4 regions of the Janthinobacterium sp. BJB301 genome follow, and region 4 is predicted to be linked to each of the others. Evidence: predicted binding sites of a transcription regulator. Region 4 holds the regulator's gene; each other region holds the start of a gene.
What was found. Region 4 encodes FNR, which switches genes on or off when oxygen is low (the NO sensors DNR and NnrR bind a similar motif). Its sites were predicted from a motif close to TTGATNNNNATCAA; they were not measured.

Region 1 (4,175 bases), on a different contig from region 4:
AGGAAGCGCGCCACGCGGGCTTCGGCGCTGAGGGCGCCCAGCATGCCGATCATGGCTTGCTCGCGCACGAGTTCGCGGCTCATCACGCCATACATGACGTTTTCCAGTTCCAGGTGCACCCTGCCCAGCGCCGTCAGCTTCTTGAACGGCAGCAGGATCAGGTCGCAGTCGGACAGGGCCACCGCTTCCGAGGAGTAATGGCGCGAGTGGATCCCGTCGACGCCCAGCATGTCGCCCTTCATGGGGAAGCTGAGTACCTGCTCATTGCCGAATTCATCGATGAGCACGGTTTTCAGGAAGCCCGAATTGACGATGTACAGGGTGTCGAACGGTTGGCCGATGGTATGCACGCGCTGGCCCGTCTTGAATTGCACGTGCTGGAACAGCAGTTCGTCAGCGGCGATGGTGCAGGCGCTGGAGATATGCAGCAGGTCGCACACCTCCTTCAGGTTCGACCAGAGCCGGCCCTGGCGCTGGCGTCCCGCTTCCATCGGGGAGGAGGGGGCCAGCGACGGTGAGGCAGCGCGGGTGTCGGGCGTTTGCGTGGACAGCATGTTCATCTCCTGGTGACAGGTAGTTCAGAGTTGAATGACGGGGTGCTCGGGGCGGCGGGCGGGCAAGGGTCGGCGGCGCGCGTCCAGGCAGGTAATGCTCAATTCGCTGAAGACTTGCTGTGTGATGAAATAACTTTCCAGCAACTTGATGACTGGTTTCAGTATGCCAACAAGCGTATGCAATTAATATCAGCAGTGGCTGAATATGGCAGTAGGAGCTGCGGTAGGTGAGGTAGGATTGTTCCTACAGTTGGCGCGCGGGCGCGCGCCAGGAGGATCACGTCTTGAAGGGCGATAGCAGGCGGTGCGCGACGGCATACTGGACCATTTCCGATAGGGAACTCATGCCCATCTTTTGCATGATGCGCGTCTTGTGCGTACTCACCGTCTTCACGCTCAGATGCAGGTTGTTGGCAATTTCCGTGATCGATTTGCCGGCCACCAGCAGGGAAAAGACTTCGAACTCGCGGTCCGACAACTGTTTATGCAGCAAGCTTTCATTCGGCATCATGATGTTGAGCACGAGCTGCTCCGCCACCTCGGCGCTGATGTAGGGGCGTCCCGACGCCACCTTGTGGATGGCGCCCACGAGCTGGGTGCCCGCGCTTTCCTTGGTCAGATAGCCTTGCGCGCCGGCGCGGATGGCGCGCACCGCATATTGCTCTTCCTCGTGCATGGTGAGGATCAGGATGGACAGCTTGGGCGCCTCGCTGCGGATTTGCCGGATCAGGTCGACGCCGCTGCGGCCCGGCATCGACAGGTCGAGCAGCAGCAGGTCGAAGCCGCCCTGGCGCACGTGGTTGAGGACTTCAAACCCGTCGATGGCCTCACCCACGATGTCGATATCCGGCGCGCCGTCAAGGATGCGCTTTAATCCTTCACGCATGATGGTGTGGTCGTCGGCAATCACAATACGTATCATAGGCGGGCAATCTGGTGGCGTGTAATCTGCTGTGTCCGTTACCGGACAATCAAATGTTAAGAAACGAGAAATGTTGTCATTTTAACTGAAGTGGCCGCACGTTTGCCTTTTTCTTGCTGTGCCGGCAACGGCGGCCTCCGTGGCCATGTGACCCCTTATTTTGCCGGGGGTTCCTTGATCAGCCTATGCACGAGCACGGGCAATTTCGAGTGCGACAGCACCTTGTTGGTGACGCTACCCAGCAGCAACTGGCCCCAGCCGCTGCGGCCATGCGAGCCCATGAAGATCAGGTCGCATTGCTGCAATTGCGCCACTTCCACGATTTTCAGGGCCGGGCTGTCGGAAAAGGCCGTCAAGCCCGTCGCCTGCAGGCCCCGCTTGGCAGCCGCGTCGAGGATGGGCTGCCAGTGGTCGGCGCCCGCCTTGCGCATGGCGATGCGGTATTCCTCTTCGCTGGGATAGCTTGGCGGAATGATTTCGATATACACCGGGTACTGGTACTCGGGTGCCACGTACACGGCAAGGATGTCGGCGTGCATCTGTTCGGCAAAGGCAACGCCGGCGCAGGCCGTCAAGTTGGAGACGGTGGAGCCGTCCGTGGCGATCAGAATTTTCTTATACATGGCAGGTCCTTTGGCGATGACTCAGCGCGCGCAACGCCTCTTATTGTAGACGTGGCGGCAGCATTGTATTCATGTAAAGACTTGATAATTGTCAATACTACTGCACCTTCAGTATAGACAACATTGGCAGAAAGATCGTGTTTAAGGTGCAACGATGTCCCAGCGATATCCATATGGCGCTGTTGCGCAGGCGCCCGCGGGCAGGATTTCTTGTGCGGCGCGTGGTCTTGCACGCACGCCAATGGTAGTATTTCAAAATACAACAGCAGGAACACTTATTTCCTGGCGGAAAAGCTCTTGTGGGCCAGCTTTGCACCGGGAAGCGCGTTTTGAGATTTACCAACAGGGCGGCGCCCTGCTACACTCGCACCATCGCAGCGGTATTGCCTCAAATCATCTTAATCGAGAAATTGTGGGTATCAGTCTGTAAAACGCACAGTTCAGGCGGAATTTTGACAAATTATGGAGAAGCAGGGATATGACCAACGCCGCTGATGATTTCGATGCATTATTCGATGAAGTATCCGCGCAAAGCGCGGCCGCAGCCACGCCGGCGCCTGCCGCCGCGCCCGCTCCCGCCGTGATCGCGGATGACGATTTTGACGCGCTGTTCGACTCCGTGTCGGCCAGTGCCGCCGCACCGGCAGCCGCAGCGGCGCCGGTGGCTGCCGCGCCAGCCGCAGCGGAAGCGGCCCCCGTGGCCGGCGCCGACGCGCCTGGCGAAGCGGCCGATCCGGTCGACCAGTCCGACAAGCCGATGTTCGAGCGCCTGGGCGGCATCGTGCGCCTGCTGCACGACTCGCTGCGCGAACTGGGCTACGACAAGGCATTGACGGAAGCGTCGTCGCAGATCGTCGACGCCCAGGACCGCCTGGAATATGTCGCCACCCTGACGGAGCAGGCCGCCAACAAGGTCCTGAATACGCTCGACGAAGGCATGCCGGCGCAAGACGTGCTGTCGAAGAAAGCCAAGGACATGGACAGCCGCTGGACAGCCTTGTTCGATGGCAAGCTGAGCCTGGAAGAATTCAAGGCCCTGGCCGGCGATTCACGCCAGTTCGCGCAAGCCGTTGCCGAAGCAACGGAAGCGGAAAAAGCACGCTTGCTGGAAATCATGATGGCCCAGGACTTCCAGGACATCACGGGCCAGCTGATCAAAAAAGTGGTCAACATCACCAAGACGGTGGAGCACGAGTTGGCTCAGCTGCTGCGCGACAACGCGCCGGCCGAGGTGCGCGAAAAGCTGGCGCAAAAGCCGGTGCCGCTGATGCAGGGCCCGTCCGTGCCGTCGGTGGCGCTGGACCAGGATAATGTAGACGACCTTCTTGCGGATTTGGGATTCTAATGGACGATATGCTCAAGGATTTCGTCGTTGAGGCGATGGATCTTGCGGTTAATGTTGAAGAGCACTTATTGCGCCTCGAGCGTGATCCTGACAACAAGGAAACACTGAATGCCGTGTTTCGTTCTTTCCACACCATCAAGGGCGGTGCCGGCTTCATGGGCTTGCCCGCGCTGGTGGCGGCCTGCCATCTGACGGAAAACCTGTTTGACGCCTTGCGCACGGGCGCCGCGCCGGTAACCCCCATCGCCATCGAGGCGGCGCTGCAAGCGTCCGGTTTCGTCGCCGACCAGCTGACGGAACTGGCGAATGGCGCCGCGCCGGAAAGCTTGCCGGCCATGCCGGAAGAGCTGGAACATATCCTGACGAACGCCATCGAAGGCAAGGGCATGGACGCGCCTGCGCCGGCCGCCGCCGTGGTGGCGGAAGCGGCCGTGGTCGTTGCCGAGGTCGCAGAAGTTGCCGTGGTCGCGCCCGCCGCCGCCGTTTCCACCGCCGGCGCCGATGGCCTGGACTGGGAAGGCATGTATAACGCCGTCGTGCCCGAGGGCAGCCGCGTCGCTGCCGCGCCGGTGTCCGCCGTCGCCGCTGCCCCTGCCGTCGTGGCCGCCGCGCCGGCCGCTGCCGCTGCCGCCAAGCCGGCCGCCAAGAATTGGGATGGCGCCGAACGACGCGAAGAGCGTCCGGAAGTGCGCCATGCCGCGCCCGTCAAGGAAGACAGCATCCGCGTCGAC
Region 2 (4,175 bases), on a different contig from region 4:
CGTTTCTTCCAGCGAACTGGCCTGCATTTCCGTGCGCGCCGACAGATCCAGGTTGCCGGTGGCAATTTCGCGCGAGGCCGTGTCGATCGATTGCACGGCACCCATGATGGTGCGCAAGGTCTGGTTCAGGTGGGCGATGGTCTGGTCCAGCACGCGCGACGTGGCGGCGATTTCGTCATTGCCTTGCTTGGGCGCGCCGGCCATCAGCTTGCCCGCCGCCAGGTCTTGCACGGCGTCGGCAATGCCGCGGATTTCCACCAGCATGGCGCGCCGTACCAGCATGGTCACCACGATGGAGACGAGGATCGACAGCAGCACCGTCAACAGCAGGCTCCAGCCCAAGGTGCGGAACTCGGCGCTGGCCGTCGCATGGGCCTGGCTGCTGAGCGTCGTTTCCAGCGCGGACAGTTGTGTCAGCTGCGTATTGAACTGGACGAATTGGGTTTCCGCCTTGAGCATGGAATTGGTGGCGATCGACTGGTCCATCTGCGCCATTTCCATGGTTTCCAGCACCGCCTTGCGATAGCCGGCCAGGGCCGTGATGGCCGCATCGACCAGGGTGCGTTCGGCGCCCGTGGCCGTGGCGCGCAGCGTGGCCAGCTGGGTGCCGATGGCCGCATGGCGCGCCTTGATCTGTTGCTCCAGCGTATCGAGGCGGGCCTTGGCGAAGCTGCCATTCGTCCACGACAGCAACTGGTACATATTGCCGTGCACATGCCTGGCCTCGCCTAGTACGTCGGCGGCCGCCTTCAAATGCGTGATGCGTACCCGTACCATGTTTTCCAGTGAGGCATTTTGCCGCACCATGCCATACCAGGCGCCGGTCGAGCTGAGTATCAGCAGCAGCAGGACCAGGGTGGGCGCCAGCAATAATTTTGGTCCGATGCGTAATCGATTGAGCATGCTTGACTCCTGGCTATGGCTGTTCCAACCGCAGGCGGCGCGCGGCGTTCGTGCGCGCCGCCCTTGCCCTATTTCTTGTAGATCCCCGCTTCCAGCACCACGTCGTTGACGCGCAGGATGTACGTGGTCTTCGGTTCGATCTTGCCGCTGGTTGGGTTCTTGTACTGGTAATCGACCCAGCCCTTGCCCTGCTTTTGCGCCAGCTCGATGATTTCACGGCGATATTTCTTGCCATTCGCGTCAGGCACATCCGTCAAATCCTTGCCCACGATGGAAGGATTGATGGGGTGGGCCAGCACGATGCCCGTCTTGATGTCGCGCATGTCCACATACAGCGAGCCCTGCACGAAGTCCGGGTCTTTCGCCGTGATTTTCTTCATCATTTCTTCCTTGCCATGCGCCTTCATGAAGGCGGCGCCCCGTTCTGCCATGGCGATGGCGTCTTTTTCCGTTGGTTCAACCGCGGCATTGACGCTGCCGCCGGCAAATGCCAGGCACAGCAGGCTACCCGTGAATAAGCGTTTCATGAAAGCTCCTTGTGGTATCGAGGGATGTGTTGCCAAGTCGTAATTTACGTCGCCGGCGGTTCCATCAAATTGCGATGGAACAAACTACGGTGTTGCTTGTAGGCAGCATGCAACGTATCGACCTCATGTTGATATGTAGCAATTTGGTTCCAAGCAGCAAGAACTATGATGACTTTCACAGCATGCCGAGTTGGCCGGGCATGGGGGAGGAAGAAGCTGGAATTGGCCGATATGGGGCTGGTTTCATGAAAGTTATCGCTATTTACAGGCAAGGAGCAGATCGTGTCCGCACCCATTACCGAGCCGTTTTCACCCAAGTTCAAGCCGTATACGCGGCACACCATTCAACAGGCGCGGCAGTGGGAATGGCTGCCGGAAGAGCAGCGCGAAGCCGTGCAAGTGGTGTCGCACGTCTTGCCATTTCGCACCAATGCCTATGTGCTCGATCAGTTGATCGACTGGAACAACATCCCGGACGACCCCATCTACCGCCTCGTCTTCCCGCACCGCGACATGCTGCCGCCCGAGCAGTACGCGCACTTGCGCGAGCTGGTGCTGGTGCAGCGCGACAAGGCGGCCATCGACGCCTATGTGCATGGTTTGCGCCTGGGCATGAATCCCCATCCAGCCGGCCAGATGACGCACAACGTGCCCCGGGTCAACGATGCGCCCGTGCGCGGCTTGCAGCATAAATATGCGCAAACGGTGCTGTTTTTTCCCAGCGCGGGACAGACCTGCCACGCGTATTGCACCTTCTGCTTCCGCTGGCCCCAGTTCGTCGGCATGGACGACATGAAGTTCGATGCGCGCGAGTCGCATGAGCTGGCCGCCTACCTGCAACTGCATACGGAAGTGACGGACGTGCTGATCACGGGCGGCGACCCGATGATTATGAATACGCGGCAACTGGCCGCCTACCTGGAGCCGCTGCTGGCGCCGGGCCTGGAACACATCCAGAACATTCGCATCGGCACCAAGGCGGTGGCGTATTGGCCGCAGCGCTTTGTCTCGGACCGCGATGCGGATGACTTGATGCGCCTGTTCGAGCGCATCGTCAAGGCGGGCAAGAACCTGGCCGTGATGGGCCATTACAGCCATGCCGTCGAGTTACGCCAGGACATCGCCCAGCAAGCCGTGAAACGCATCGTTTCCACGGGTGCCACCTTGCGCATGCAGGGGCCGCTGATCCGCCACATCAATGAAGATCCGGCAAGCTGGGCCGAGTTGTGGCAGACGGGCACGCGCCTGGGGGCAATTCCGTATTACATGTTTGTCGAACGGGACACGGGCCCGCGCGGCTATTTCGAGTTGCCCCTGGCGAAGGCGCACGAGATTTTCCAGGCCGCCTACCAGATGGTGTCCGGCCTGTCGCGCACGGTGCGCGGGCCTTCCATGAGCGCCTTCCCCGGCAAGATCGTCATCGACGGCATCGTCACCATTCATGGCGAAAAACTGTTTGCCCTGCAATTTTTGCAGGCGCGCAACCCGGACTGGGTGCGCCGGCCGTTTTATGCCAAGTTCGATGCGGAAGCGACGTGGATGGACGATTTGAAGCCAGCCTTTGGCCAGGAGAAATTCTTCTTCGAAACGGATGAACCCGTGCCGCACGTGCCGCATAAAATCATCCGCCTGGCACAGGCCGCCTGAGCATGCACGGCGCCGGCGGCTCTTCCCGTTCCGGCGTAGCCGTGTTTTGCCTCGTATTCCTGCCGTTCGCGCTCGGGCATTACCTGTCGTGTCTGTTGCGCGGCGTCAACGCCGTGCTGACGGCGGAATTACTGGGCGCCATCGCCCTGACGCCAGCCCAGCTGGGCCTGCTGACCAGCGCCTTTTTTCTCGCCTTTGCTCTGGTGCAATTGCCAGTTGGCATGGCGCTCGACCGCTACGGCCCCCGCACGGTGCAACTGTGGCTGCTGGCGCTGGCCGCCCTGGGCGTGTGGCTGTTCAGCCGGGGCCACAGCTTTACCGAACTGATGTGGGCGCGCGCCCTGATGGGGGCGGGCCTGGGCGGCTGTTTCATGGCGGCCGTGAAGGCGATCTCGTGCGCCATCGCGCCATCGCGTCTGCCTTCCGTGCATGGCTACCTGATCGCCGTGGGTGGCCTGGGCGCGGCCACGGCTACCATGCCCGTCAAGCTGGCCCTGCACTACACGGACTGGCGCGGCGTGTTCCTGGGCCTGGCGCTGGCGGCGCTGGCCATCGGCTTGCTGATCCGCCTGCTGTCGCCGGCCATGCCCCTGCCTGCCGCGGCCATGAACAAGGTCAGCGTGTGGAGTGTCTACCGTGACCGGGCCTTTCGCCGCACCATCGCGCTGATCCTGTTGCCGCACACGGTGTTCTTTGGCGTGCAAGGCCTGTGGGTGGGGCGCTGGCTGGCCGACGTGGGCGGCATGTCCGATGACAGCGTGGCATATCTGTTGTACCTGGGCATGGCGGCCGTCATCTTCGGCGCCATCGGCATGGGCATGCTGACGGAATGGGCCGGGCGGCGCGGTATTGCACCCATGCAGGTGGCGGGCGTGGGCATCGTCCTGTTTGTCGCCGTGCAAGTGGCGATGGCATGCAATGTGCTGCCCAGCCTGCCTTTGCTATCCGTGCTGTTTACCTTGCTGGGCACGGTGACAGGGCTCGAGTATGCGATCGTCGCGCAAAGCATGCCGGCCAGCTTGACGGGCAGGGCGGCCACTTGCCTCAATTTGCTCATTTTCACAGGTGCCTTCCTAGTGCAGGCGGGCTTTGGCTTGA
Region 3 (4,175 bases), on a different contig from region 4:
ATCACCTGCTGCTGCGGCGGGGCGATGCCATAGCCTTTCAGCTTGGCCTTACCCGCTTCGCTCATCCAGTCCGTGGTCCAGGCGGGCGCCAGCTGGTTCACCAGGGTCACCTTGGCCACGCCATGGCTGCGCAAGGCATCCGTGACGGCGTCGGCGATCACCTGCATGGCCGGGCAGCCCGAATACGTGGGCGTGATCGTCACGATGCATGCGTCGCCATCCGTGACTTCGACGGCGCGCACGATGCCCAGGTCCACCACCGAAATGACGGGGATTTCCGGGTCCGCGACGTCGCCGAGCCAGGCCCAGACCTGGGCGGCGTCCAGCGCCGCAGCGCCAGCGGCCGTGTTCATTACCACTCCGCCCCGGGATAGGCGCGCTGCAGGAACTGCATCTCGGCCAGGATAAAACCCAGGTGCTCCGTGTGCGTGCCCTGCTTGCCGCCCTTTTGCATCCAGGCGTCGGGCGCCGGCATGACAAGCGTCGCTTCGGCGAAGATCTCGGCCACGTGTTCCAGGAAAGCCCGGCGCAGCACGTCCGATGGCGGCGCGATGCCGGCGGCTACCATGGCCTGGTCGACGGCGTCGTACTTGAACATCTCGCCCGTGTACATCCACAGCTTGTCGGCGGCAGCCTGCGTCTTGGCATGGCTGTCCGCCGTGCCGTCGCCGAGGCGCACGACAAGATCGCCGCTGCGGCGCAGGTGATACGTGACTTCCTTGATCGACTTTTGCGCCACTTCGACGATGCGCGCATCCGTCGATTTCGTCAGTTCCAGCAGCTGGAAGTAGTGCCAGCTGTCGAAGAAGAACTGGCGCATCATGGTGTCGGCATAGTTACCGTTCGGCTGTTCGACCAGCAGGCAGTTCTTGAAATCGTGGGCGTCGCGCAGGAAGGCGATGTCGTCCTCGTCGCGGCCCGCGTTTTCCAGTTCGGCCGCGTAGCTGAACCACAAGCGCGTCTGGCCCAGCAAGTCCAGCGCCACGTTGGTCAGCGCCATGTCCTCTTCCAGCGCAGGGCCCTTGCCGCACAGCTGCGACAACTGCTGGCTGAGGATCAGGGCGTTGTCGCCCAGGCGCAGGAGGTAATTGACCTTGTCATCCATTGCAGGCGCTCCCATCACAGGTTCTTGACTTCTTCCGGCATCGGGAAGAAGGTGGGATGGCGGTACACCTTGCTGTTCGACGGCTCGAACAGGGCGCCCTTGTCGCCGGGGCTGCTGGCGACGATATCGGCCGCGCGCACTACCCAGATGCTCACGCCTTCATTGCGGCGCGTGTAGACGTCGCGCGCATGGTTGACCGCCATGGTGGCGTCGGAAGCGTGCAGGCTGCCCACATGCTTGTGCGCCAGGCCGTGCTGGCTGCGGATGAAAACTTCCCACAAAGGCCATTCTTTGCTCATGTTGCTATCCCCTATCTGTCTTATGTATTTACGCCGCCGCTTTGTCAGCAGCTTGCTTGTCTGCATACGCGACCAAGGCATCGCGGAACCATTCGCCGTCTTCATACGCTTTCACGCGCGTTTGCAAGCGTTCGCGGTTGCATGGGCCATTGCCCTTCAGGACATTGTTGAACTCGGACCAGTCGATCTCGCCGAATTCATAGTGGCCCGTTTCCGCATTGAATTTCAGGTCGGGATCGGGCACGGTCAAGCCCAGGTATTCGATTTGCGGCACGGTCTGGTCGACCATGCGCTGGCGCAATTCATCGTTCGAGAACAGCTTGATGCGCCATTGCGCCGATTGGGCGCTGTTGACGGAGGCGGCGTCGGACGGGCCGAACATCATCAGCGATGGCCACCACCAGCGGTTCAGCGCATCCTGCGCCATGGCTTTCTGCGCCGGCGTACCCTTGCACAGCGACATCATGATGTCGTAGCCCTGGCGCGCATGGAACGATTCTTCCTTGCAGACGCGGATCATGGCGCGCGCATACGGCCCATACGAGCAGCGGCACAGGGGAATCTGGTTGATGATGGCGGAACCGTCGACCAGCCAGCCGATGGCGCCCATGTCGGCCCACGACAGGGTCGGATAATTAAAGATGCTGGAATACTTGGCTTTGCCCGAGTGCAAGGCGGCCAGCAAGTCGTCGCGCGACACGCCCAGGGTTTCCGCGGCGCTGTACAGGTACAGGCCGTGGCCCGCTTCGTCCTGAATCTTGGCCAGCAGGATGGACTTGCGTTTCAGGGTCGGCGCACGCGTGACCCAGTTACCTTCGGGCAATTGGCCGACGATTTCCGAGTGCGCGTGCTGCGAAATCTGGCGGATCAGGGTCTTGCGGTAGGCGTCCGGCATCCAGTCCTTGGCCTCGATCTTGATGCCTTCGTCGATGCGTGCCTGAAAAGCGCGCTCTTCTTGACCCATGTCGTCGAGGGAACGGACGTTCTTGAGGCCGGTTTCAACCATTTGTGCGTACATGATCTGTCTCCCATGTCTTTGATTTTGCGCAGCAACGCGGTGCGATGAACAGATAATACGATACAAAAAACGATTTGCATACACTTGATATGAATCATTTTAAAAATTCGTATCTTGTGCAGCTTTTTTGTGCGTATGATATTGCTGATGAGAAAACACTACAGAGCGCCACCAGCGCTTCCGGCAAATTATTGCCGCGCTACCCGCGCAGCCAAGTAAACTGCTGCTTTTATTGATTCGACCGCAACACGGCCAGACCGGAACCACATGAAGAACACCCGCTGCACGGCATGGATAGCCGATTTCCTGGAAAGCGACCCACCGCGCTCGAAGTCCCTGGTGATGACCATCTTTGGCGACGCCATCGTGCCGCGCGGCGGCGCCATCTGGCTGGGCAGCCTGATCGAACTGCTGGCGCCATTCGGCGTCAACGACCGTTTATTGCGTACCAGCGTGTTCCGCCTGGCGCAGGAAGGCTGGCTCAGCTCGCAGCGCGATGGCCGCCGCAGCGCCTATACGATACGCCCGGAGGCGCTGGCCCGCTTCGAACGCGCCTATCGCCGCATCTATGCACCGCTGGTCGTGCACTGGGATGGCAGCTGGACCCTGGTGATCGGGCCGGCCGGCAGCATCGGCGCTGCCGAGCGGGGGGCGCTGCGCAAGGAATTATTGTGGGCCGGCTATGGCCTGATTTCACCGGGTATCTTTGGCCACCCTGCCAGCAATACGGAAGCATTGGAAGATATCCTCGTTCGCAATGAGGTGCAGGGCAAGTTGTATGTCTGCCACACAACAGAGTTGCCGTGTGTCAGCACGCGCCCGCTGCGCGACATGGTGGGCGACTGCTGGGACTTGTCGGAAGTGATGGCTGGCTACGAAAAATTCATCGCCAGCTTCCAGCCGCTGCTGATCCTGCTGCAAGAAGCGCCCGTGTTCGATGCGGAGCAAGCGTTCGTCATCCGCTCACTGCTGACGCACGCCTACCGCCGTGTGCAGTTGCACGACCCGCAACTGCCCGTCGAACTGCTGCCCGAGCCGTGGCCCGGCACGCAAGCCTATGCGCTGGCGCGCGACCTCTACCGCCTTACCTACGCGGCGGCAGAGGAACATATCCTGGCCACCCTGCGCCGCGAGGATGAGCAGACGCCGGACGTGGAGCCATGGTTTTTTGAACGTTTCGGCGGACTGAACACCTGACAAAACGTCCATGGCGGCGTTGCAGGGCCTGGGCGTACGTTCGTACTGCCTGCGGCCCTGCGCCTTGCCCTGGCCATTTTTCAGGCGTTCAGGATTTGCTCACTACTGCGTTCACTGCTTGTTCATGGCGACGACCTGCTTGGCCCCCGCCAGCAAATCCTGCCCCAGCTTTTCCAGCGCATTAGCCTGCACCAGCATGGTGTCGAGGATGGCGGCATTGAAGGTGAATTCGGCCGGCGTGGTATAGCCGGGGAAACGTATGATGCGCAGCAATTCCTGCAAGGTCGTACCCTTGCCCAGGTGCGCCAGGGCATCGCTGAGGGCGCTGACTTTCTTTTCCAGTTCGCGTATGTGTTTGCCGTTGTCATCCATGATGCTCTCCCCGTATTGGAGCTATCACGTTAGCAAAGCGCGTCCGTTGTCGTTTGCGCCAGCACAAAGACCACCGCAAAACAGGTATCATCGCGCCATTGCACACGATGCAAAACCCATACGTTTTTATCAGGAACACTCATGACCATTAAAATCAGCCAGCAATTCGACGCCGGCGCGATCG
Region 4 (4,175 bases):
GCGAGGCCAAAGGACGCTACGCTACCTGGCGATGGGTATGCGTATGGCTTACCCAGCTGGCGTTCTACGGCTTGCCGTGGTTGACCTGGAATGGCAGGCAAGCCCTGCTGTTCGATTTGACCACGCGCAAGTTCTACATTTTCGGCGTCGTGCTGTGGCCCCAGGATTTCATCTATCTGGCGGCCCTGCTGATCATCTGTGCGTATTTGTTGTTCCTCGTCACGGCCATTGCCGGGCGGGTGTGGTGCGGGTTCTCCTGCCCGCAAACGGTATACACGGAAATTTTCCTGTGGGTCGAACGCCGCATCGAGGGCACGCGCAGCGCGCGCATGGCCCTCGACAAGCAGGGCCCTTCCGTGCGCAAGGCCTTCAAGAAGACGGCCAAGCACCTGGTATGGGGCGCCATCGCCCTGTGGACGGGCTTTACCTTTGTCGGCTACTTCACGCCGATCAAGGAACTGGCGCAGTCGGTCACCACCCTCAATTTCGGTCCCTGGGAATGGTTCTGGGTCTTGTTCTACAGCCTGGCAACCTACGGCAACGCGGGCTGGCTGCGCGAGCAGGTGTGCAAATACATGTGCCCCTACGCGCGCTTCCAGAGCGCCATGTTCGACCAGGACACGCTGATCATCACCTACGATGCCAAGCGCGGCGAACCGCGTGGCGCCATGAGCAAGAAGGCCGGCAACAACGACAAGCTGGGCGATTGCATCGACTGTACCCTGTGCGTGCAGGTGTGTCCGACCGGCATCGATATCCGCAACGGCCTGCAGTATGAATGCATCGGCTGCGCCGCCTGCGTCGATGCCTGCAACAGCGTGATGGACAAGGTCGAGCGGCCGCGTGGCCTGATACGCTACAGCACCGACCATGCGATGGAAAACAACTTCAATTCGAAGCAGATACGCCAGCGCGCCATGCGCCCGCGCGTCTTGATCTACACTTCCATCCTGGCCCTGATCATCATCGCCGTGTGTACCTCGCTGGCCCTGCGCACGCCCCTGAAAATGGACGTGATCCGCGACCGCGGTTCGATGGGACGCGAAGTGGAGGACGGCATGATCGAAAACGTCTACCGCCTGCAGATCATGAATACGTCCGAGCAAAGCCAGCATTTTAAAATCAGCGCTTCCGGCTTGCCGGGCCTGACCTTGCTGACGCGCGAAGAAGTGACCTTGCAGCCGACGGAAACGCTGGGCTGGCCGATCCGCCTGCGCGTGCCGCACGGCGTCGGCGAGAAGGGCTCAAACAAGATTGCGATCGAATTGCAATCGCTGGACGATCCATCGCTGCATGTGCGTGAAAGCGCGGTATTCATCGTGCCACGTTAACAAGGAAAGGCGGACGGGGACCGGGTGCCCTCGCCGCCGCCACGAAGTTGCAGGAAGGCCGGTCCCCATGCGGGGACTGGCTGATTAAACAGGAGAAATATCATGTCCGACAGTCTGAAACTGCAAGCACCCGTTGCACCGTGGTACAAGCATCGCTGGCCATGGCTGCTGATGATCGGTCCCGGCCTGTCCGTGGTCGTCGGCAGCTTCATGGGCTATATCGCGTTTACGCAGCCCGATGCGCTGGTGGTGGGCGATTATTACAAGCAGGGCAAGGCGATCAACCAGGATTTGAAGCGCGACACGATCGCCAGCGACCTGGCCATGGATACGCGCCTGTCATATGACGTGGCTGCAGCGCGCCTCAGTGGTTCCGTGCACAGCTTCGGCAAGGCCTATCAGGCGCCTTTGCTGCTGCACCTGGCGCATGCGACCCTGCCGGAAAAGGATATCAAGCTGCTGGTGCAGCCCGATGCGGCCGGCAATTTTTCCGTAGCACTGCCGATGCTCGAACGCAGCCGCTGGCAAGTGCTGGTGGAAAACGACAAACGCGAGTGGCGCCTGTCCGGCATCTGGACCTGGCCCCTGCAACGCAGCATCGCGCTACATGCGGACGAGGAACTGTAAGTCTTATTTGCAGACGTCCGTGCCGGCCGTAATGGCTTTCAACTTGGCCGGCTGCAGGATTTCGATCTCGCGGTTCGAGACGCGCAGCCAGCCTTCCTTCTTGAATTTCGACAATAAGCGGCTGACGCTTTCGATGGTCAGGCCCAGATAGTTACCGATTTCCTCACGCGACATGCGCAACTGGAAATTGCTGCCCGAATAGCCGCGTGCTTCATAGCGCGACGCCAGGTTGACGATGAAGGCGGCAAAACGCTGAGTCGCCTGCATATTGCCCAGCAATAGCATGACGCTTTGCTCGCGCGTGATTTCCTGGCTCATCATGCGGTGGAAATGACGCAGCAGGGTCGGCATATTGCCCAGCAATTGTTCCAGGCTGGAAAACGGAATTTCACACACTTCACTGTCTTCCAGCGCCACCGCATTACAGTGGTGGCGGTCGGCGCTGATGGCATCCATGCCCAGCAGTTCACCGGCCATCTGGAAACCCGTCACCTGCTCTTCGCCACCCGGATTGATCTGGTAGGTCTTGAAGTGCCCGAGGCGGATCGCGTACAGATTCTGGAACGAGTCGCCGATGCGGAACAGCGAGGCCCCACGCACGATCTTGCGGCGGCGGCCGATGATCTGGTCCAGCCTATCCATGTCGCCCACATCGAGGCCCATCGGCAGGCACAATTGATGCATGCTGCAGGTCGAGCATCGTGCACGCAACGCCTCCACGTTCACGGTGGGCAAGGTGGGAGTGAGTAGCGCTTCAGTCATGTCGGTACCTTTTAGAAAATGCAACAACAAGTTTACTGCATACAGCTGCATACAGGGTTGCCGTATGCCAATTTCACCGTAAATTCGGCGAATAAACGACGTCCAGCCTTTAATTATATGGCAACATCGTCAAAAGCCCATACGGGGCGGGCAATTTGCGCGGCGGCGCTTGCCAAGCTGGGGTATTGATAGGAAAATTCCTGACAGCATTATCTGCCGCCTGTGCCGCCCGGCACTGAAAAGGAAATCATGAAGCCTCTCGGCATTAAAGCAAAAGTCGCGCTGGCCACCAGCCTGACCTCGATCGCCATGATCGCGCTGGTCACCATGATCCAGGTGCAGCACATGCGCGACGACTTCACCCGAGTACTGCTGAGCCAGCAGTCATCGCTGATCAGCCGCACCGCTGCCGAGCTCGACGACAAGCTGGGCATGCTGCTGCAGATTGTCACCCTGACGGCCAGGCAGCAGCCGCCGGAACTGATCGCCCAGCCCGCCAAACTGCGCGAATACTATGCGCGCCGCTCGATGCTGGTGCTGTTCGACGACGTGCTGGTGCTCGACGCGCATGGCGCCATCGTGGCCGACATGCCGGAAGTGACGGGGCGCGCCGGCATCAACGTCGCCGAGCGCGAGTATTTCCAGACCGTCCTGCGCACGCGCCAGCCCATGATTACCGAGCCGATGCTGGGCAAGTCGAGCGGCATGCCCATCGTGCAGATGGTGGCGCCCGTGCTGGCCGCCGATGGCCAGGTGGCCGGCGTGGTGATCGGCGTGCTGCGCCTGTACAAGGACAATCTGCTGGGCCGCCTGCGCTCGGAAAAGATCGGCAAGAGCGGCTATTACTTCATCCTCACGCGCGGCGCCGTGCCGCGCTACGTGCTGCACCCCGATACCAGCCGTTTGCTGCAGCCGCGCAAGCCGAACGCCAACCTGACGACCACCCAGCTGCTGAAGGAGGATGGCGAAGGCAGCATGGTCAGCACCAACAGCCGCGGCATCACGGCCGTCAACAGCTTCAAGCGCCTGAAATCCGTGAACTGGCTGCTGGCCGCCTCGCTGCCCGTCGAGGATGCCTTCGAACCGTTCGATGGCGTACTGTACCGGCTGGTGCTGTGGAGCATCCTCGCTTCGCTGCTGGCCGCCTTTGTTCTGGGCTTGGTCACCGTACGCCTGCTGTCGCCGCTGGTGCGCCTGCGCGACACCCTGCTGGCCCTGCGCACCAGCGGCAGCCGTTTCACCCCCGTGCCGGTACAGCAGCGCGACGAGATCGGCGAACTGACGGAAGCGTTCAACGGCCTGATGAGCGAACGCGACCGCCTTCAGCAGGAACTCGAAGCGCGCGCGGCGGAGCTGGAGCAGGAACGCGACCGGGCCGAGGCGGCCAACCGTGCCAAGAGCGATTTCGTGGCCAACATGAGCCATGAAATCCGCACGCCCCTCAATGCCGTGCTG

Region 1: the regulator FNR is predicted to act here: its motif matches at 2,181-2,194, upstream of CSQ91_RS13915 (universal stress protein).
Region 2: the regulator FNR is predicted to act here: its motif matches at 1,559-1,572, upstream of CSQ91_RS17680 (KamA family radical SAM protein).
Region 3: the regulator FNR is predicted to act here: its motif matches at 2,507-2,520, upstream of paaA (1,2-phenylacetyl-CoA epoxidase subunit PaaA).

Annotation. Positions count from the first base shown of each region.
Region 1 covers NZ_PDZJ01000002.1:126,132-130,306, reverse strand. The annotation lists gene CSQ91_RS13925 (Crp/Fnr family transcriptional regulator) at 1-491, opposite strand, end outside; gene CSQ91_RS13920 (response regulator) at 832-1,476, opposite strand; gene CSQ91_RS13915 (universal stress protein) at 1,632-2,099, opposite strand; gene CSQ91_RS13910 (protein phosphatase CheZ) at 2,578-3,444, shown strand; gene CSQ91_RS13905 (chemotaxis protein CheA) at 3,444-4,175, shown strand, end outside.
Region 2 covers NZ_PDZJ01000002.1:972,473-976,647, reverse strand. The annotation lists gene CSQ91_RS17690 (methyl-accepting chemotaxis protein) at 1-903, opposite strand, end outside; gene CSQ91_RS17685 (cache domain-containing protein) at 972-1,430, opposite strand; gene CSQ91_RS17680 (KamA family radical SAM protein) at 1,713-3,077, shown strand; gene CSQ91_RS17675 (MFS transporter) at 3,080-4,175, shown strand, end outside.
Region 3 covers NZ_PDZJ01000002.1:955,249-959,423, forward strand. The annotation lists gene paaD (1,2-phenylacetyl-CoA epoxidase subunit PaaD) at 1-353, opposite strand, end outside; gene paaC (1,2-phenylacetyl-CoA epoxidase subunit PaaC) at 353-1,105, opposite strand; gene paaB (1,2-phenylacetyl-CoA epoxidase subunit PaaB) at 1,120-1,404, opposite strand; gene paaA (1,2-phenylacetyl-CoA epoxidase subunit PaaA) at 1,433-2,422, opposite strand; gene paaX (phenylacetic acid degradation operon negative regulatory protein PaaX) at 2,690-3,619, shown strand; gene CSQ91_RS17615 (hypothetical protein) at 3,731-3,991, opposite strand; gene CSQ91_RS17620 (M14 family metallopeptidase) at 4,133-4,175, shown strand, end outside.
Region 4 covers NZ_PDZJ01000004.1:60,957-65,131, forward strand. The annotation lists gene ccoG (cytochrome c oxidase accessory protein CcoG) at 1-1,331, shown strand, start outside; gene CSQ91_RS22320 (FixH family protein) at 1,434-1,958, shown strand; gene fnr (fumarate/nitrate reduction transcriptional regulator Fnr) at 1,962-2,720, opposite strand; gene CSQ91_RS22330 (response regulator) at 2,970-4,175, shown strand, end outside.